4 regions of the Rahnella sp. PAMC25617 genome follow, and region 4 is predicted to be linked to each of the others. Evidence: predicted binding sites of a transcription regulator. Region 4 holds the regulator's gene; each other region holds the start of a gene.
What was found. Region 4 encodes PhoB, which activates phosphate uptake and scavenging genes when phosphate is short. Its sites were predicted from a motif close to CTGTCATAAAACTGNCNNAT; they were not measured.
Positions count from the first base shown of each region.

Region 1: the regulator PhoB is predicted to act here: its motif matches at 3,201-3,220, upstream of glpT (glycerol-3-phosphate transporter).
Region 2: the regulator PhoB is predicted to act here: its motif matches at 3,279-3,298, upstream of serA (phosphoglycerate dehydrogenase).
Region 3: the regulator PhoB is predicted to act here: its motif matches at 3,674-3,693, upstream of ACM615_RS11120 (phosphoethanolamine transferase).

Region 1 covers NZ_JBOCUM010000018.1:58,402-63,807, reverse strand. Annotated here, with positions in the region: gene ACM615_RS21180 (LacI family DNA-binding transcriptional regulator) at 1-490, shown strand, start outside; gene ACM615_RS21175 (ABC transporter ATP-binding protein) at 593-1,669, shown strand; gene glpT (glycerol-3-phosphate transporter) at 1,718-3,070, opposite strand; gene ACM615_RS21165 (hypothetical protein) at 3,527-3,760, opposite strand; gene ACM615_RS21160 (DcrB family lipoprotein) at 4,081-4,647, opposite strand; gene ACM615_RS21155 (7-cyano-7-deazaguanine/7-aminomethyl-7-deazaguanine transporter) at 4,772-5,406, opposite strand, start outside.
Region 2 covers NZ_JBOCUM010000006.1:989,328-994,733, forward strand. Annotated here, with positions in the region: RNA gene ssrS (6S RNA) at 1-32, shown strand, start outside; gene ACM615_RS10700 (5-formyltetrahydrofolate cyclo-ligase) at 72-668, shown strand; gene asr (acid resistance repetitive basic protein Asr) at 941-1,414, shown strand; gene serA (phosphoglycerate dehydrogenase) at 1,776-3,014, opposite strand; gene rpiA (ribose-5-phosphate isomerase RpiA) at 3,353-4,015, opposite strand; gene ACM615_RS10720 (LysR family transcriptional regulator ArgP) at 4,243-5,145, shown strand; gene ACM615_RS10725 (LysR family transcriptional regulator) at 5,174-5,406, opposite strand, start outside.
Region 3 covers NZ_JBOCUM010000007.1:39,757-45,162, reverse strand. Annotated here, with positions in the region: gene ACM615_RS11135 (alpha/beta fold hydrolase) at 1-257, shown strand, start outside; gene ACM615_RS11130 (phenolic acid decarboxylase) at 345-851, opposite strand; gene ACM615_RS11125 (LysR family transcriptional regulator) at 998-1,894, shown strand; gene ACM615_RS11120 (phosphoethanolamine transferase) at 1,931-3,562, opposite strand; gene lpxA (acyl-ACP--UDP-N-acetylglucosamine O-acyltransferase) at 3,919-4,707, shown strand; gene ACM615_RS11110 (DUF2891 domain-containing protein) at 4,724-5,406, opposite strand, start outside.
Region 4 covers NZ_JBOCUM010000006.1:881,230-886,635, forward strand. Annotated here, with positions in the region: gene ACM615_RS10165 (helix-turn-helix domain-containing protein) at 1-281, shown strand, start outside; gene phoR (phosphate regulon sensor histidine kinase PhoR) at 313-1,632, opposite strand; gene phoB (phosphate response regulator transcription factor PhoB) at 1,655-2,344, opposite strand; gene sbcD (exonuclease subunit SbcD) at 2,582-3,820, shown strand; gene sbcC (exonuclease subunit SbcC) at 3,817-5,406, shown strand, end outside.

The sequences.
Region 1 (5,406 bases), on a different contig from region 4:
TGAATTTGGGATTATTTCATTCCCTTCACTGCAGGGACGAAAGGGTGTGATGCCATTGAGTCAACGTGTTTCCGGTGATAATCAGGTGATGATTACCCGTGTGAATGCCTGCGTGGCAACTTTCCGGGAATGGAATATTGATCTGAATAAATGCTTTCTTTGCGAAACGAACCATCATGAAATATTTGGCGAAATAGCTGCCAGGGACTTACTGATAAGTAATACCGGTATAACCGCGTTTATTTGCCTTTCCGACCGCTTCGCACAGGGTGCCATTAATTATTGCCGGAAAACCGGTTTATCTGTTCCGGGAAATATCGCCGTTACTGGTTTTGATAATATTCCCCGGCCAGCGGATAAGATCGGGCTCACGACAATCGCGCAGGACCCGGTTAAAAAAGGTGAAATAGCCGCAGCCCTGTTGCTGGAAGGAAAAACCAATATTCACCACGACCTGGAGTTTAGGTTAATTATACGTGGTTCTACCTGATATCTGGCGGGGCCATCAGGACGCAATGACCGATGTTGACGGAATACTGCTCACCCTTGCCGGGGCATAACCGCGCATCTTTTTGTTTCAAAGGACAACGCTATGTCAGGCTTAACGCTAAAAAACGTCAAAAAATACTATGGCAAAACAGCCGTGATCCCCGATTTAACTCTGGAGATCCGTTCCGGTGAATTTCTGGTGCTGGTAGGGCCGTCGGGCTGTGGTAAATCAACATTGCTGCGCATGATTGCCGGGCTGGATGGGCTGAGCGGCGGGACCATCCACATTGAGGACACTGACGTGACGGAGTTGCCCGCCGGAAAGCGTGGTCTGTCGATGGTATTTCAATCCTACGCGCTTTATCCGCACATGACCGTCAGGCAGAATCTGGCGTTTGGTCTGAAGAATATCCGAACGCCACCGGCTGAAATTGCCCGACGCATCAGCGAAGCGGCTCTGATCCTGCGGCTGGACGAGATGCTCGACCGGTTGCCGCAAAATCTTTCCGGCGGGCAGCGTCAGCGCGTCGCCATCGGTCGCTCTATCGTTCAGCAGCCGAAAGTATTTTTGTTTGACGAGCCGCTGTCGAATCTTGATGCCGCGCTGCGCGTTCAGATGCGTCAGGAAATCAGTCAGCTTCACGCCCGACTGAAAAACACCATGATTTACGTGACCCACGATCAGGTCGAAGCCATGACGCTGGCGGACCGGATTGTGGTGCTTAATCAGGGCAATATTGAGCAGATTGGTTCGCCGGTTGAACTGTACAACTGTCCGGCCAGTTTGTTTGTTGCCGGATTTATCGGTACGCCGAAAATCAATGTGATCCCCGCACAGGTGACGGGCCGCCAGTTGTGTATTGACGGGCAGCCGATGTTTTCGCTGGGCAATAAATTCCCCGCGGCGCAGGATGGACAAACCGTGTCGCTGGCGATCCGCCCTGAGCTGTTGCGCCTGAATGAAGCGACGGAACACGCATTTGACGTTTTAGTCGATTTCACAGAATTGCAGGGCGATGCCACGCTGGTATACGCGCGTTTCGGCGAGCACATCCTGAAAATGAAATCGTCGAAACAGCTCTCTTTTGCTAAAAACACGCCGCTCAGTTTTGGATTTAATGCCGCCAGTATTTTACTGTTTGATGCAGCGGGCAGACGGATCCCTTCTGAAGCTGTGTAAAACAAAAAAAGGCACCTTTCGGTGCCTTTCGACGAACATCAAAACCAATCAGGCATTTTTCTTCAGTTGCGCTTTGTGTTTGTTCTCGCTGAGCATGGTCAGTAAAAGCAACACAACGGCCAGCACACAACCGGCAATCATCACGATAAACCCGCCGTCCCAGCCAAAGTAATCCACGGTATAGCCGACAATGGCGCTGGCCGCGACCGAGCCGCCCAGATAACCAAACAGCCCGGTAAAACCTGCCGCGGTTCCGGCCGCTTTTTTCGGTGCCAGTTCCAGCGCATGTAAACCAATCAACATCACAGGCCCGTAAATCAGGAAGCCGATGGTGATCATACAGGCCATATCAATGCCCGGATTGCCGACCGGATTTAGCCAGTAAACGACGGTTGCGATAGTCACCAGCACCATGAAGAACACGCCGGTCGCGCCGCGGTTGCCTTTAAACACTTTGTCCGACATCCAGCCGCACAGCAGCGTGCCGGGGATCCCTGCGTATTCATAAAGGAAATACGCCCACGAGGATTTATCCAGCGCAAAATGCTTCACTTCTTTCAGGTAAGTCGGTGACCAGTCCAGGATCCCGTAGCGCAGCAGATAAACAAAAACGTTAGCCAGCGCGATATACCACAGCAATTTGTTCGGCAAAATGTACTGCATGAAAATCTGTTTCGCCGTCAGTTCCTGCTCGGCAGACTCTTTCACATAGTCCGGCGGGTAATCGTTTTTGTATTCTTCAATCGGCGGCAGGCCGCAGGATTGCGGCGTATCGCGCATGGTCATGAAGGCAAATACCGCCAGCAGGATCGCGCCGAAGGCTGGCATATACAGCGCCGCATGCCAGTCGTTAAACCACGCCATGCCCAGCAGGAACAGCAGCGGAGGAATACCCCCACCGACGTTATGCGCGCAGTTCCATACCGACACCACGCCGCCGCGTTCTTTCTGCGACCACCAGTGAACCATGGTGCGACCGCACGGCGGCCAGCCCATTCCCTGGAACCAGCCGCAGAGGAACAGCAACACAAACATGATGGCAATGCTCGATGTTGCCCACGGCACGAAGCCCATAAACAACATCACTGCAGCAGCCAGAATTAAACCTGCGGGCAGGAAAACACGCGGATTCGAGCGGTCAGACACTGACCCCATAATGAATTTTGATATGCCGTAAGCAATGGAAATCCCGGACAGCGCAAAACCGAGATCTCCACGGGAAAAGCCCTGATCAATCAGATAAGGCATGGCCAGCGCGAAATTTTTGCGCACCAGATAGTAGGCCGCATACCCGAAGAATATCCCCATAAAGATTTGCCAGCGGAGACGGCGGTAGAGCGGATCGACGTGGGCCTCATCAACAGGAGCTTTGTGGGGCGCGGGTTTAAAGATACTGAGCATAAATGCCTCCGATGGCATAAATCAGGTGGGACTCATCGTGAGCCACGGACGAAATGGCGAAGCCGGTGTGTTCCAAAACGAACATCATTTTAGCTATTCGCGCACAAACGAACTGTGATTTATGACGGAAATGTTACATTTTTATTACAGCGGAGGCGGGTTTGTGAGATTGAGTAACAGCATAAGACAAAAAAAGCGGAGACTGAGCCCCGCCTGGCAGGTCTTTGACGTTTCAAAAGACTTATATAATTAGATTGCATGAAATTTACCGTGAGAATAAAAAAACGAAAACTAACATCAACAGGAAAAACACCCCAATTGACTGTATCGCGATGTCAGGAAAAAAACTCACCATAAATACACCGAAAATCACAGTTATAATTAATGGAATGTAAGTCCAGAAAAAATAAGACAGTTGATGTTTAAACCACCGCTTTAAAAAATCGATCATGACATTCACTTTACCATATCAATTATTGTTTTTGCGACTTCATCATCTGATGTAAGATTCGTGCTAAATGAGCGGGCTTTCATATAAACAGGTTCAACTAAAAAATACATCATTTCTAATTTTCGCATATACAACGCGTAATAATACGCGGGGCTAAGAACCTGCAAACGTTCTGCACTCTCTGCGGCTTCCTGTACGTATCCGTATAAGCCTATTCCGGCAGCGGCAAGTGCGGACACCTTGCTAATTTTCTGGCTGAAGCTGGTATGAATATTGAATCCAAGGCAAATGGACGTTGTTATGCCTAATGCAACTTATTAATAATGAAATCACTATGGTACATAACTTATTCCTTAAGTTAATTATTCCATTTTATGATGTGTACTGGTTAATATATATAACAATACTATCAGTTACTCTCTGTTCTATATCACTGTACTTCATTGAAAGTAATAAAACGTTATCTGTTCCGCTTATAAAGTGAATTTTTTGAGTGGCAGTAACAGCATAAAAAAAGGCGGAGCCTGAGCCCCGCCTGATATTTTTAATACCTCTGAATTTATTGAATTTTCAGGGTGTTGATAATGGTTTCTGCATCGGTCTGCGCCTGCTGCTGATTATCCGCTGGCAGGGTGATTTGCAGGGTCAGCAAATGGCTGTCTACTTTGCCCAGTACGATGGAGGAGTAAGCTTTCTGACCCGCAGAAGTGATCACGGTATCCAGTTGTTGCAGCGTCTGGCCATTGACCTGAATAGATTTATTGGTCACAACCTGCAGATTGGTATCACGAGCTTTTTGCTGATCCTGTAAACGACCCGCCAGAACATCCAGCGATTCGGTGGTGTTATCACCCAGGATCACAATCACGGCTTTCTGACCGGTGCTGTCAGCGTACACATGCATATTGTTTGCCTGAGTGCCCAGCTTACCGCTCTGGTCGCTCATTCCCTGCGGCAGGGAGAAGGTGACTTTACCTTCCAGCAGGCTGACCGGTACGGTCGCTGCCGTTGCTGAGGCCGCTGGCGCACCTTTATCTGCGGCAGGTGCATCGGTAGTTTTACCGTCACACGCAGCCAGACCAGCGATCAGTACTGCCATTCCCATCATTTTCGCGATATTACGCATCGGGCTTCCTTAAGTGGCCTGTTAACCAGGCTTACATGTTGACTTAACAGCCTTTATGGCAACCTATTCAGGCCACAAAAGCAAGTCAGATTATGGCGCGATTTGTGTCTTCCCCGCTCACAGTTTAGTGCACGCGGACGGCAGAATGCGGGTTATTTCCCTGCGCGGATAAACGCTTAAGCAGCATATTCAGCAGCATGCCGTACATCGGCAGGAAGAATACCAGGCAGATCAGCACCTTGAATGTGTAATCCACCATCGCGATTTCCACCCAGTGCTGCGCCATAAAAGCATCGGTACTTTTGTAGAAAGCGATAAAGAAGAAGGACAGGGTATCGCTGATATTGCCGAGGAACATTGAGGCCACCGGCGCTATCCACCAGCGGCGATTCTGACGCAGGCGGTTAAACACGTGAACGTCAAGAATTTGCCCCAGCACATACGCCATAAAACTGGCGGTGGCGATACGCGCGACCATGATATTCAGGCTGCTGAGTGCTTCTGCTCCCTGCCATTGCGCTTCAAAGAATAACGCCGAGATGACATAGGAAATCGCCAGCGCAGGCACCATCACGGAAAGTATAATCCGTCGTGCCAGCGGCGCGCCGAATATACGGACGGTCAGGTCAGTAGCCAGAAAAATGAACGGGAAGGTGAACGCGCCCCAGGTGGTATGGAAACCAAAAATGGAGACGGGTAACTGAACCAGATAGTTACTGGAAGTGATGATGGCAATGTGGAATAGCGAAAGCCATATCA
Region 2 (5,406 bases), 110 kb from region 4:
GTTACAGCCTGCGACGGCATCTCGGAGATTCCCCTTTCTTTTCGGTACATCCCTTTCTGGTGTTTGTATCTATGCCCTACACTCCTCATTTCGCTTCAGCCCGACAAATTATCCGCACTGAAATTCGCCAACGCAGAAACGCTCTGACCGCTGAGCAGCAAACGCATTTTGCCCATCAGGCCGCAGAACGTGTCGCTACGCATCCTGAGATTCAATCCGCAAAAACCATTTCCGTCTTTCTGTCTTTTGATGGCGAGCTGGATACAGCCCCCCTGATCGACCGCTTATGGCGCGAAGGTAAGCAACTTTGCCTGCCGGTACTACACCCTTTCTCTGCGGGTAATCTGCTTTTTCTGCGTTATACGCCCGAAACACCGCTGGTCCGCAATCGCCTCAAAATCCTTGAGCCGCAGCTGGACGTCGCACAGGTCATTCCTTTATTACAGCTGAATATCATCCTGACGCCACTGGTCGCCTTCGACAGCACCGGGCAACGTTTAGGGATGGGTGGCGGCTTTTATGACCGTACTCTGGAAAACTGGCAGGAAGGCGGGCCGTATCCGATAGGTCTGGCGCACGATTGCCAGCATGTGGATGCGTTGCCGACAGAACACTGGGATGTGCCGTTACCTGAAGTAATTACGCCAGGTAAAGTATGGACATGGTAATGCCAGACAATAAAACATCGCTGTAAAGCGCAGATACGCCATAAGCTGCGAGCAATCTTTAAGTATGTTGTAACTAACCAGAGTGTCTTTACGCCAAACCACACATCATCCCCCACTAACACTCTGAAATAAAACACATCTCTTTATTTATACATACCGTTACACGCCGATACCAATCACTCACGGACAGCGCTGTTCGTCACGCCTATTATTCTCTCACCGGCCCCGCAGTGGGGTGGACACATAAACCAAAAATTCTTAAGGAATTACACATGAAAAAAGTATTAGCTCTGGTTGTAGCCGCTGCAATGGGCCTGTCTTCAGTTGCTTTCGCTGCTGAAACCACCGCAACTCCAGCACCAGCTGCAACAGCAACTACCGCTGCTCCGGCTCATGCGACCAAACACAAAGCACACAAAAAACCTGTGCAAAAAGCCCAGGCTGCCAAGAAACACAAAAAAGCAGCTAAGAAAGCGCCAGTAGCTCAAAAAGCCCAGGCTGCCAAAAAACACGTGAAACATGCTAAGAAAGCTGCACCAGTAGCTCAGAAAGCCCAGGCTGCTAAAAAACACGTGAAACATGCCAAGAAAGCTGCACCGGTAGCTCAGAAAGCCCAGGCTGCTAAAAAACACGTGAAACATGCCAAGAAAGCTGCTCCGGTAGCTCAGAAAGCTCAGGCTGCTAAAAAACACGTGAAACATGCTAAGAAAGCTGCTCCGGCTGCAAAAGCAACGCCAGCAGCATAAGAAGTAACGAAGAAGTCTTCGTGAGTATTACTGCTCACTCTTATCAAGACTGTTAATTTAACACCCGGCTCGCCGGGTGTTTTTTTCTCCGGTTTTTATTCTGAGGTACTGACAGATGACACTGCGCCGCTACCAGTTTGAAATCACCCTGTCATCATTGATCCTTTGTGGTCTGGTCGCCCTCTCCTTTTACTTCTGAATGCTTTTTACTTCTGAGTGCTTTTAACTTCTGAATGATTAGTCATCCCGGTAAGATCCCCTCCCGACATTCTTCACTTTCCTGATATCCCTTCTTTATTTCTCTGAAACCAGAAAGCAAAAAACCGCCTTTCGGCGGCTTTAATATTTACGACTGATGTAATCAGTACAGCAAACGTGCGCGGATGGTGCCCGGAATGGCCTTCATCAGTTGCAGCGCGGTAGTCAGCGTATTGATATCCGTTTCTGCATCAATCACCACATAACCGATTTCAGGGCTGGTTTGCAGGTACTGCGCAGCAATGTTGATACCCTGTTCCGCAAAAATCTGGTTGATGCTGGTCAGCACACCCGGACGATTTTCGTGGATATGCAGCAGACGGCTGGCTTTCTCGGTATGCGCCGGCAGAGAGGCTTCAGGGAAGTTAACCGCTGACAGCGTTGAACCATTGTCAGAGTACTTCGCCAGTTTGCCTGCGACTTCCAGACCGATACCTTCCTGCGCTTCCATTGTCGAACCGCCGATGTGCGGCGTCAGCAATACGTTGTCGAATTCACACAGCGGAGAATTGAACGGGTCGCTGTTAGTCGCCGGTTCTTCCGGGAAGACGTCGATAGCCGCACCGGAAAGATGTTTGTTACGCAGCGCATTGCACAGCGCAGGAATGTCGATGACCGTACCACGTGAGGCGTTGATCAGCAGTGCGCCCGGCTTCATCTGCGCCAGCTGCACTTCAGAAATCATGTCTTTGGTTCCTGCTGTTTCCGGCACATGCAGCGTGACGACGTCGCTGGTATTGAGCAATTCTTCCAGTGTGGCAATTGGCTGCGCGTTGCCTAAAGGCAGTTTGCTTTCGATGTCATAATAGAAGACGCGCATCCCCAGGCTTTCCGCCAGAATCCCCAGCTGCGTACCAATGTGGCCGTAACCGATGATACCCAGACGTTTACCGCGCGCTTCAAACGAGCCGACAGCCAGTTTGTTCCAGATACCGCGGTGCGCCTTGGCGTTAGCTTCAGGAATGCCACGCATCATCAGCAGCATTTCGCCCAACACCATTTCGGCAACCGAACGGGTATTGGAGAACGGTGCATTGAAGACCGGAATACCGCGACGGGTCGCCGCTTTCAGGTCAACCTGATTGGTCCCGATACAGAAACACCCAACAGCCACCAGTTTTTCGGCTGCCTGGAACACTTCTTCAGTCAGCTGAGTACGCGATCGGAGTCCAACAAAGTGCGCATCACGGATCGATTCTTTCAGCGACTCCGTATCTAAAGCACCTTTGTGAAATTCAATATTGGTGTAGCCCGCGGCGCGGAGTGTATCAACCGCACTTTGGTGGACGCCTTCCACTAACAAAAATTTAATCTTGTCTTTCTCAAGTGATACTTTTGCCATTTCCCGACCCTATATTTTTCTGGCTGAAATCGAACTGCTAGGTGACTGCTCACAGTCAACATAACAAAAAATCCGCCATCATCAATACAAACGATAGCCTGACAGGCAGCAGAAGGCTCACCTCGCCAGAGGGTTTTCAGCATTTCGTGCTGGTTAGATTTTATGGAGCCAGACGTTCAGGAGGAGAATTTCAGGAATGTGACATAAGTCACCAAATTAAGGCTTTTGAAGAAAAGATGATTCAGCCAGAAAATTATCATCTTCATAACATTGTGTTATGACAGGAGTGTGTCTGGCTGCTTTTATCTGAGCAGCCAGATCTTCTGCTTATCGCTGGATTATTTCAGCTTAACAGTTTTAACGCCTTCAGAAGTCCCGACCAGCGCCACGTCAGCACCACGGTTAGCAAACAGGCCGACGGTCACGACACCGGCGATCCCGTTGATCTTATTTTCCAGCGCGATGGCATCCATAATGCTCAGGTTATGCACGTCGAGGATCACGTTGCCGTTGTCGGTCAGGACATTCTGACGGTACTCCGGCAGGCCACCGAGTTTCACCAGTTCACGCGCGACATAAGAGCGGGCCATCGGGATCACTTCTACCGGCAGCGGGAATTTACCCAGCACATCAACCTGCTTGGAAGCATCCACGATACAGATGAATTTTTTGGCAATCGCCGCAATGATTTTTTCGCGGGTCAGCGCTGCACCGCCGCCTTTGATCATCTGCATTGCGCCGTTGATTTCATCCGCGCCATCAACATACACATCCAGCGAGTCCACTTCGTTGCTGTCGAAAACGTGGATGCCTAAGCTTTTCAGTTTTGCGGTAGAGGCGTCTGAGCTGGAAACCGCGCCTTCAATCTGGCCTTTGATGGAACCCAGTGCGTCAATGAAATGTGCGGCGGTAGATCCGGTACCGACACCGACAATGGTGCCCGGCGTGACGTAATCCAGTGCGGCCCAGCCAACTGCTTTTTTCAATTCTTCCTGCGTCATAATGGCTTCTCTGTCTGATAACACGAAAGTGGCGTGAATGATTCGATGTAACGAATAGTGCCGGTGATTATAAAGCATGTCCCGCCAATATGGATAAACATCACCGCAGCCAGATCACACTTATTAAGTGCAATTGTGCAGCAAACACAAAGATTTTCCTCACCACAAATCCTGACAATCTGTGGCATAGTGTTCGGATAAAATTAAATCTAAGGGACAGAACTCCGATGAAACGCCCGGACTATAGAACGCTGCAGGCACTGGACGCGGTGATCCGCGAGCGCGGTTTTGAGCGCGCCGCACAGAAGCTTTGCATCACTCAATCGGCGGTCTCTCAGCGCATTAAACAACTGGAAAATTTGTTCGGCCAGCCTTTGCTGGTGCGTACCGTGCCGCCTCGTCCGACCGAGCAGGGTCAGAAATTACTGGCATTACTGCATCAGGTGGAATTGCTGGAAGAAGAGTGGCTGGGCAGTGACAGCAATAATGAAAGCAATGATACGCCGCTGCTGCTTTCGCTGGCGGTGAACGCCGACAGTCTGGCGACATGGTTGTTACCGGCGCTGAAATCGGTGCTGGTCGATTCACCTATCCGTCTAAATTTGCAGGTGGAAGATGAAACTCGCACGCAGGAACGTCTGCGTCGCGGCGAAGTGGTCGGTGCGGTGAGTATTCAGCCACAGCCGCTGCCGAGTTGTCTGGTGGATCAGCTGGGTGCGCTCGACTATCTGTTTGTCGGCTCCAGGCCCTTTGCGGATCGCTACTTCCCGAACGGCGTGACACGCTCTGCTTTGCTGAAAGCGCCTGCAGTGGCGTTTGACCATCTGGACGATATGCATCAGGCGTTCCTGCAACAGAACTTCGATTTGTCGCCGGGCAGCGTGCCGTGCCACATCGTTAACTCGTCGGAAGCCTTCGTGCAGCTGGCCCGTCAGGGCACCACCTGCTGCATGATCCCGCATCTGCAAATCGAGAAAGAACTGGAAAGCGGCGAACTGATCGACCTGACACCCGGCCTGTTCCAGCGCCGTATGCTTTACTGGCACCGTTTTGCGCCCGAAAGCCGCATGATGCGTAAAGTCACTGACGCGCTGATCGCCCACGGTCATCAGGTGTTGCGTCAGGACTGATGAAAATATCCGGTATGGAAAGCGGTGCTTAACCGCTTTTCTCCCGGACCATTTCGATCAATGCCCGCAAAGCCGCAGGTACATGACGGTTTCCCGAGAAATACAGAAACAAACCAGGGACAGGCGGACACCAGTCTTCCAGCACCGCGATTAAGCGCCCCTCTTTCAGCGCTACCCGCGCATAATCTTCCGGAACATACGCAATCCCCAGCCCGTCCTCTGCGGCCTCAACCATCAGTTGTGTATTGTCCAGCGTCAGAT
Region 3 (5,406 bases), on a different contig from region 4:
CGGTCTTTTACGAATTCAAAAACCTGCGCGTGCCGACCACGCTGATGATCGGCACTGCCGATACCACAGCGATTGGCAGCGACATCGCGCCGCCTGCGGTAAAAGCCAAAATCGGTCATTACAACGTGCTGGGCAAACAGGTCGCGAAACTGATCCCTCATGCGAAACTGATCGAATTTAAAGGCCTCGGCCATGCTCCGCAGATGGAAGAGCCGGAAAAATTTAACGCGGCATTGCTGAAAACGCTGTCACGCTGATTTCCATTGTTTTCCGTTTCAATAATGAAAAACCGCAGCCTGAATGAACGGGCTGCGGTTTTTTATTGGTATTGCAGAACTGCGTGATTAACGCAGATTATCCGGGAAGTTGGCTGGCAGTTCGCTCGCTGCGCAGTCGATCACAGTGTCATTATCCGCACCGCAATCACGCACGAAGGTGATGGTCGCGAATTCATCGATCACTTCAGTCGGATACGCCGGTCCCGCATCACGATAAGAATTCATCAGCGGAATGTGGTCGTTCTGGAAGCAGACGGTTTTTTCCGGATTATTCATCACCCAGCGTGGGAAGAAAATGGTGCCGTGGAACACGTTATCGCCCAGATTCACAATCAGGCTGACGTCAGTCCCGGTCGGTTCAGTCCAGGAAATTTTGTACACATCAGATGCTACCCGCACGATATACGCTTTCTGATCTTTCACCCAACGGTTGCCGACCAGCCCGCTGTGAATACGGTAATCCAGAGTCTGCGCGTTTTTGACGTAGATTTCATAATTCCAGCCGTTGTCGTAGGTATAAACCACATGTTTGCCAACGAAACCACTCAGGTCATGTTTATCAAATGTGCTCATGGTAATTCTCCTTAACTCAGTATTGGAATGAAACATTTCGTTTCGTTGAGAAGAATATTACATCTTAAAAAACTGATAAAAAAACGCTGATTTCAGATGAAAATCATCTAAAATATAGATGTGTTTTATTCTGACAGGATGACGATATGGCGTTGCCAAGAACCACTCTGGAGCAATGGGTGGTGTTACAAACGGTGATTGAACAGGGCAGTTACGCGCAGGCGGCAACGGTGCTCAACCGCAGTCAGTCCTCGGTCAGTTATGCCCTGAGCGGGTTACAGGAACGCATCGGTTTACCCTTGCTGGAAATTAACGGCAGAAAGGCGACGCTGACCGAACAGGGGCGCGCTTTACTGGCGCAGGCAACACCGCTGATATCGGCATTTTTACAGCTTGAACATCGGGCTGCCGGGCTGAAAGACGGCGTGCGCACAGAGCTGAGTCTGGTGGTCGACAGCGTGTTTCCCAAAAACAGACTGTTCCGCGCACTTAAACACTTTCAGTCGCAATTCCCGGATACACGGGTGCATCTGACTGAGATTTTACGCGGGGAAAGCCTTGCACAACTCAGTGAACAATCGGCCGATTTGTACATCACCACGCTCGCGCCTGAAAACGCAATCCATGGACGTTTTCTGCTGGATGTGGACTTTGTTCCGGTGGCGAAAAGCGATCATCCGCTGTTGTCTTTGCCTGCTCCGCTGACCGCTCAGGATCTGGCGCGTTTCCCGCTGATCAGCGTCGCTGACCGTCACGCGCCGCCGGAAGATAAACATCCGGCAGGCACGGTGGCACAGTGGACATTCACCACGGTCGGTGCGGCGCTTGAAGCAATTACGGTGGGCGTTGGTTACGGCTGGCTGCCGCTGGAAAGCGTGGATAACGCGCTGAAAAACGGATTGCTCAGCCGCCTGATGTTGTCAGCCAGAACCGTCAGGCAAACGTCGCTGTATATGGTGCTGGATGATGAAACGCAGCGCTATGATCAAACGGTCAGTGCGCTGGCGAAAAGTATTCTGCAGGAGTGCAGTTTGCTGCCGTGAAATCCGGCAGCAAACCGTTTCATAACGCTGTCCCGGTCAGCGGGAGGCTTTACAGGCGGCAAGAATATCGAGCTGAGGGTCACGTTCTGACGTCTGTACATTCATCGCGCTGAGCACGGTGTGGAACAGATTGTCCTGTGAGACCTCTTTGTCCGCCGCATTGTCTTTCAGGCATTGCATGTCGATTCCCTGCGCTTTCGCATAATTATCGGAAAGCCAGAACAGCATCGGAACATGTGTCTGCTGCGCAGGTGCCACGCTGTAAGGCGTGCCGTGCAGATACAGACCGTTTTCGCCCAGCGATTCACCGTGATCAGAAAGGTAAATCACCGCCACATTGTATTTGTCCTGATACTGCTTCGCTTTTTCAATGACCTGTGACACCAGATAATCGGTGTAGAGCAGGGTGTTATCGTAGGTATTCACCAGCTGTTCCTGCGTACAGTTTTCAATGTCGCTGCGCGGACAGTCAGGTGTGAACTTGCGGAATTCCGGCGGATAACGTCTGGAATACGTCGGCCCGTGACTGCCAATCAGGTGCAGGGCAATCAGGGTGTTTTTTCCGTCGTTTTTAATATCCTCATCGATATTTTGCATCAGCGCCATGTCGTAGCAGGTGTCGCCGTCGCAATATTTGCCGTCATTTTTAGTCGGGATAATGACGTTTGGCACGCGGTCACAGACACCTTTACAGCCTTCGTCGTTATCTTTCCAGAAAACGGAAACGCCAGCTTTATGCAAGATATCCAGCAAGCCTTCGCTGTTTCGGGCGCGGTTAGCGTCGTAGCTGGTGCGTTTCATATTCGAGAACATACACGGCACGGAAATCGCCGTCGCCGTGCCGCATGACGTCATTTTGCTGAAACTCACCACATCCGCAATGGCCTGCGTGTACTGGTTAGTCGGTTTGCCATAACCATTCCACGACTGGTTTTGCGCCCGCGCGGTTTCACCCACGACCAGGAAGACCAGATTCGGTTTCTGGCCTGTTTGCTGCACCAGTTTTGCATCGTTGCCAATCGTCTGGAACGGCATTTTCGGCGTGAAATAACGGTGATTCATGTACTGGAAAGCGCTGTACAGATAGTTAGTCGGGACGATTTCCAGATTGAGCGTGCGGTTGTTACGCCCCACAGACGCATAATCTTTATAGAAAACACCGGCGATTGACGCCACTACCATCAGTGAAATCACCATCGACAGCAGACGCACACCGAGACGGCGCAGGCGGGTCTTTTCATAGCTTACCGGCGTTACGAATAACAGAATAGCGGGCAGGATGCCGGTAAACACAAACCACAGCACCACCTTCAGATTGAGATACGACGTCGCCTCAGACGATTGCGTCTCGATAATGTTTTCAATCATGCTTCGGTCAAATACGACCTGAAAGGTCATCATCGCAAAACTGGCGAGGGCGCTGACCGGCAGCACAATGATGAAGAAGGGCTTAAGCAACGGCCGGACGCTAAAAGGGGTGAACACAAAGTTCAGCGCAGCAAACAGTGCGACAGGAATGCTCAGGGCAAAAGCCAGGTTATAAGCGGGCAACGCATGGAGAATGCGATAAAAATGCAGCAGAATCGGCAAGTTAACCACAAAAGTGAAGTACAGCGTTAAGAGCAAGGTCAGCTTGAAATAGCTGATTTTTGGCAATAAGTAGCGCAATGCAAACTCCCAAAAGGGGTGAAAAAGCCAACGTAATGCGAGGCAAACATAACGTGCAGGAATGGATGGCAGGAATCATATTAATTCAAGCTTAAGAAAGCCTTAACGGGAGTGTCATAAATGTTTTACGTGATGGGTTTTTAGAAAAGGTTCAGAAAATAAATAAAATATAGTTCACCTGTTTTCCCCTCCGAAACCCTTATCCTGTGCGGTATAGCGGAGCGTTGTTTAATCTAAACCGTTTCGTTTAAGCCTTTCTGAGTGCGTTCCTTCCGCTCATTTTGACCTTCTCTGATTACTCCTGACACGTTTAATTCACCACTGGCGGCTTACCGGCTGTCAGAAGGACGTTTGTGTTGATTTCATCTTCGGCCACCATCGCGGCCAGCAGTATCATTGAATCTGGTGTCATTATCGGCCCGCGGGTGGTTATCGGGCCTTTTTGTATTATTTCCGCCGGTGTGCAAATTGGTGAAGGAACAATTATTTCTTCGCATACGGTCATCAACGGCAATACGAAAATCGGGTCAGATAACCAGATCGGCATGGGCTCTTCGATTGGCGAAATCAGTCAGGATCTGAAATATGCCGGAGAAGCTGCCGGGCTTGAAATCGGCAACCGCAACAGGATCGGCCGCCACGCAACATTGCATCGGGGAACCGCACAGGGCGGGGGACTGACCCGTATCGGTGATGACAATACTTTCGAGCGCGGTGTGCATATCGGCCATGACTGTCTGGTAGGGAATGCCACGTTTATGGGCGAGAACAGCGGACTGGCCGGACACGTTGTGCTGGGAGATGACACCTGCATTGAAGCTATGTGCGCGGTGCATCAGTTTTGCATTATTGGTACGGGAGTCCGCTTGCTGGCCGGATCCTGCGTTGTGCAGGATGTGCCGCCTTATGTTCAGGCGGGCGGAAACCGCGCGTCGCCGCAGGGGATTAATGAACAGGCCGGAGCATTCAGGCAGGCAGAACCCGCTGTGCGCGAGGTGATCCATTATCTGTATGACCTGCTTTATCACCAGCAGGCGGCGGTCGAAAAAGTGAGACTGGAGATCGGGCGTCTGAGTGTTGAATATCCGTTGCTGTGCCACTTCAATGAATTTTTCCTCCGTTCAGCTCGCGGTATTGTGCGCTGAACGGAGGAAAGGACAGTCAGGCTTCGAGGGCTAACAGCGCGAAAGTCGCCAGCCAGTGTTCGCCCATATAGGTGCTGTCGAGGTGATCCAACGCGCTGTGCAAATGGGCTTCGGCGGTCTGGCGCAACAGTGCAGCACGCGGATCACCGGCAGGTAATGCCGACGCCAGCGAACGCTGACACCAGGCGCGGCTGAGATTGAGTCCGTCGAGATGGCCGATTTTGCCATCATGGCGGTCAGTCACGGTCGCCGGTGTGAACAGCGTCGCCGGCTGGCTGTGTGCCAGTTCCGGCAGGAAACGCCCGAACCAGGTGACAAAGACGTCGCGAGGTAACACGCGGCGCATCAGTTCGGCTTCCATCAGGGAAGGGGAAAGGAATTCATCACCACCCGGTTCCCACGCCTGACAATGAACATCTTCCAGATGCCAGCGCAGTGCCGTTTCTTCGATGGTTGATGCCAGCGAAGTATGTTTAACGCTGCGCGCATAATCGAGCGTCAATGCCAGAGCAAAGGCGGTATTAAAGTGACTGCCGACGCGCAGCGGATACGTGGCTTTAGGCAGGAAGTCAGTGAAGCTTTTCTCAAAGAAGCGACTCATCGGTGCCAGCGTTTTGGCCCATCCTGCAGCCTGCGGCAATGTCATTTCATGCAACTGCTGAGTCAGCGCCAGAAACCACGCCCAGCCATAAGGCCGCT
Region 4 (5,406 bases):
ATGAGTCGGGCACCGTTTCACAAACCACGATGCGCGAAATTAACAACATTGTGGATGAAGCCGTACAGGAGGAAAGGCTGAGAGCCTTTGCAGAAAGCTCTGCCGAACGTATACGCGCGCTGCGGGAAAAAGAAAAAATCAGCCAGGGCGTGCTGGCCAGACTCATCAATATGTCGGCTAACAGCATTCAAAAATGGGAGCGGGATGAAACCAAACCCACCGGTGCTGCTCTGATCTTACTGATGCTGATCGAAGAAAAAGGTTTACAAATCATCTGCTAAAAGAAGCCACAGCGTGGGCTGTGGCTTCTTTTTATCCCTTCACATCGCTTTGGCTGGCCTGTTCCTGAGGAACAATCAGTTTCGGTGCCAGTGTAAATATAAAGCGGGTACCGACGCCGACTTCACTCATCACTTCAAGTTTTGCGTTGTGATGACTCAGGGCGTGTTTGACGATGGCCAGCCCCAGACCGCTGCCGCCCGTCTGGCGCGAACGCGCTTTATCGACACGGTAGAAACGTTCAGTCAGGCGCGGCAGGTGTTGCGGCGCAATACCCGGCCCGTTATCACTGATCTGGAACTGTGCGCCATGCGGCGTTTGTTGCCAGCTGACTTCTATCCGCGTCCCCGCCGGGGTGTGGTTGACGGCGTTGTACACCAGATTCGACACCGCGCTGCGTAACTGATCTTCATTGCCAAAGACCTTCAGTTTCTCGTTTACACGGAACACCACTTCGTGACGGCCACCGCTTAAAGATTGCACTTCGCGCTCCAGCATGCCGAGCATTACCGGAATATCGACTTTCTCGTGCATATCGATATTTGCTGACGCTTCGATTTTCGACAATGTCAGCAGCTGCTTGACCAGCCCGTCCATGCGCCGCGTCTGCTCCTGCATGGTGTCCAGCGCTTTGGTACGAAACGGCTCTTCCAGCTTGGCGTCTTCCATCATTTCCAGATATCCCTGCAATACAGTCAGCGGGGTTCTCAGTTCATGACTGACGTTAGCGAAGAAGTTACGACGCGCACCTTCGAGCTGACGCATCTGCGTAACATCACGCGCCACCATCAGCAATTGCCCTTCGGAATAAGGCATAACGCGAAACTCGACGTAATGCTCGTTATTGAGTTGCAGATTCAGGGCACGGCTGAAATCACGGGTCTGGATCCAGGTACGAAACTCGGGATAACGCAGCAGGTTAAAGATGTGTTGTCCGTTATCTTCCGGCCAGCGGAAACCGAGCAAATCTTGCGCCAGCCCGTTACACCAGAAAATATTGCCCTCTTCCGTCGTCAGTACCACCGCATCGGGTAATGATTCGGCACCACTGCGGAAACGTTTAATGAGCTGACCTAATTCGCGACGGCGACGGCGGTTACGCATCTGCATCTGGTTTAGCCCGTAAAACAAAGGCTCCCAGCTCCAGCGGCCATTCGGCGGGGTTATGCTGCGGTCAAGCCACAGCCAGTGAGAGAGTTTGAGCTGGTTGTAATAATTCCAGCCCAGCGCCGCCAGCAGCGACGCAAAGAGGAGCCAGCCGAAATGGCCGACGAAGATACCGAGGATTAACGCGGGCAGGCAAAAGAGAAAGAATTCACCGGCCAATCGTTTCCATGACAAACGTTCTAGCACACAGATTCTCCGCTGTGGGGACTCAATAACGCGTTGAAAAACGGTATCCGGTTCCACGAACAGTCTGGATCATTCTGTCATGTCCACTGGTTTCCAGCGCTTTACGTAAACGACGAATATGCACGTCTACCGTGCGATCTTCCACATAAACGTTAGTGCCCCAGACGTTATTGAGCAACTGTTCGCGGCTGTAAACACGTTCGGAGTGGGTCATAAAGAAGTGCAATAATTTAAATTCGGTCGGCCCCATATCGAGCGCCTGCTCGTTGGCCATCACACGGTGAGACGACGGATCCAGGCTTAAACCCTGCATGTCGATCACTTCTTCCACCGCCATTGGCGAGATGCGTCGCATCACGGCTTTAATGCGGGCAACCAGTTCTTTTGGAGAAAACGGTTTGGTGATGTAATCATCGGCACCGACTTCCAGGCCGCGCACCCTGTCTTCTTCTTCACCGCGGGCGGTCAGCATCATCACCGGAATTTCGCGGGTCAGCGCTTCACGTTTGAGATGTTTGATAAACTGAATACCGGAACCGCCGGGTAACATCCAGTCGAGCAGGATAAGTTCAGGGTAAGGTTCTACCAGCTGGCCAACGGCTGAATCAAAATCTTCAGCTTCTACTGCCTGATAGCCATTCTGTTCCAGTACAAAACACACCATTTCACGGATTGGAGCTTCGTCTTCAACCACCAGTATACGTCTTGCCATCGTAGGTCCTGCCAATAGGTTAGCGATCTTTTATTTGATTGCGGGCGCCATTATGCGTCAGTTTTGTGACAGATTTATGAATAGAAATGATGGTTCATTACAGTCAAATATGACAGAGACATTTCTTCTATTCAGCTGCCATCTCGCTGAAATTGGTCTGATTTATCGGGGACAGCGTCCCCCGCCGACGTTTATACTTTGCCCCATTGTCGTCATCCAGATCCATACGGGAGTCTCATGCGCCTGATCCACACGTCAGACTGGCACCTCGGCCAGTACTTTTTCACCAAAAGCCGCGCCGCCGAACATCAGGCATTTTTGCGCTGGCTGACCGGTCAGGTGCAGCAACATCAGGTAGATGCCGTGATTGTGGCAGGCGATATATTCGATACCGGTTCGCCGCCCAGCTATGCCCGAGAGCTTTACAACCGTTTCGTCGTCGAACTGCAACAAACCGGCTGTCAGCTGATTGTACTGGCCGGGAATCACGATTCTGTCGCCACGCTTAATGAATCACGTGAGCTGCTTTCCTGCCTGAATACGCGGGTGATTGCGACCGTCGGCGAAAACCTCTCAGAACAGATTCTGGTGCTCAACCAGCGTGACGGAAAACCTGGCGCGGTACTTTGCGCTATACCCTTTTTACGTCCGCGTGATTTGCTCGCCAGTCAGGCGGGACAATCCGGCAGCGACAAACAGCTGGCATTACAGGAAGCCATCGCCGCGCATTATGACGCATTGTGGCAGGCCGCGCAGACCAAACGGGACGAACTCGGCGTTTCGCTACCGATCATTGCCACCGGCCATCTGACCACGGTTGGCGTCAGCACCTCCGATTCCGTGCGCGACATTTATATAGGCACGCTCGATGCCTTCCCGGCGCAGGCGTTTCCGCCGGTCGACTACGTGGCACTTGGCCATATTCACCGCGCACAGTGCGTCGCCAAAACCGAACATATCCGTTACAGCGGTTCGCCGATTGCGCTGAGTTTTGATGAACTGAGTAAAGCCAAAAGTGTGTACTTACTGGACTTTGAGGGCGCGACGCTCAACGCCATCGACACGCTGGAAATTCCCGTTTTCCAGCCCATGCAGATAATCAAAGGCTCGCTGGCAGAAATCGAAAAACAACTGGCGCAGTTCGAAGGCGGCGATCCGGCCAAACCGGTGTGGCTGGATATTGAAGTCGCCACGCAGGATTATCTCAGTGATATTCAGCGCCGCATTCAGGCGCTGACGGCAGATTTGCCAGTAGAAGTGGTGCTTTTACGCCGCAGTAAAGAACAGCGTATCAACCGCATTGAGCAACAGGAAAAAGAGACACTCAGCGAACTGAGCGTCAGTGACGTCTTTGAAAGACGGCTGGCACTGGAACCGGATCCTGACGAACCGCGTCAGGCGCGGATGCGCACGCTGTTTGCGCAGGTTGTTGAACAGGTCACCAGCGGTCAGAATGCGGAGGACAGCGCACAATGAAAATTCTCAGCCTGCGTTTAAAAAACCTGAACTCGCTGGAAGGCGAATGGAAAATTGATTTCACCGCTGAGCCTTTTGCCAGCAACGGATTGTTCGCCATCACCGGTCCGACCGGCGCGGGGAAAACCACCCTGCTCGATGCCATCTGTCTGGCGCTGTATCATCAGACGCCACGGCTGAACATCACGCCAAGCCAGAACGAGCTGATGACGCGCCACACCGCCGAATCGCTGGCCGAAGTGGAGTTTGAAGTCAAAGGCGTCGGTTATCGCGCGTTCTGGAGTCAGCGCCGCGCCAAAAACTCGCCGGACGGCAATCTGCAGGCACCGAAAGTAGAGCTGGCATTGCTGGCCGACGGCAAAATTCTGGCCGATAAAGTGCGCGATAAACTCGATGCCATCGCCACACTGACCGGGCTGGATTTCGGTCGCTTCACCAAATCCATGATGCTGTCTCAGGGGCAATTTGCCGCATTCCTGAATGCCGATGCCAATGACCGCGCCGAACTGCTGGAGGAACTGACCGGCACCGAAATTTACGGGCTGCTGTCTGAGCGAGTATTTGAGCAACATAAAGAAGCGCGGATAACGCTTGATGGTCTGCACCAGCGCATGGCCGGGATCGAACTGCTCAGCGAAGAACAGCGCCAGACGCTTGAAGCACAACTTGCTGAACTGAACGCGCAGGAAATCACGCTCAGTCAGCAGGCGCAACAGCGCCAGCAGGATCTGAACTGGCTGCAACAGTGGCAGCAGGTGCAGCAAAAACAGCAGCAATCTCAGCAACAACTGACCGCCGCCGAGCAGGAAAATCTGGCCGCCGCGCCGCAGTTACAGCAACTGGCGCGCAGCGAACCGGCAGAAAAACTGCGTCCGTTGCTCAACGATCGCCAGCGTTGTCAGGATGAATCGCAACGTCTTCAGCAGCAACTGGCGCACCTGACGCAGCAGCAGGAACAGCAAATCGCGCAAATGACGCCGCTGAATCTGGCTGTGGAGCAGTCGCAAACGGCACGTCAGAAACAGGCGGAAGAACAGCGTCAGACCCAAACGCTGATCGAAGAAAAAATCCTGCCGCTGGATGGCGAAATCACCCGTTTGCGTAAATCACTGACTGAAACACAGCAGTCTGTCACTGATGTGCAGAAACTTGTCAGTGAGCATAACGCGACGCTGGTGCAAATGACCGCCGAACGACAGAAGCTGGACGAAGAAAGCCGCCAGCATACGACCCGCCAGACCGCGCTGACCGGCGCACTCAACACTGCGCAACAGCGTCTGACTGAGCTGGAAAAACAGCACCCGCTGGCAGCATTGCAGAAACGACAATCCGAACTCACGCAGCTGCGTCCGGTGCGGCAACAGCTGTTTTCACTCGCGCAAATTTTCCCGCAGCTGAATCAGCGCGTGCAGCAACAGCAAAAAGATTTCGTTCAGTATCAGACGCAACTGGCTGAAGAAGAACAGCGTCTGGGCACCATCCGCCTGCAATGTCAGAAACAGCTGGAGCATCTCAACGACGTTAAGGCACTGCATAAACAGGAAATGCTGATCGTCAGCCTCGAAGCCGAACGTGCGAATCTGCAA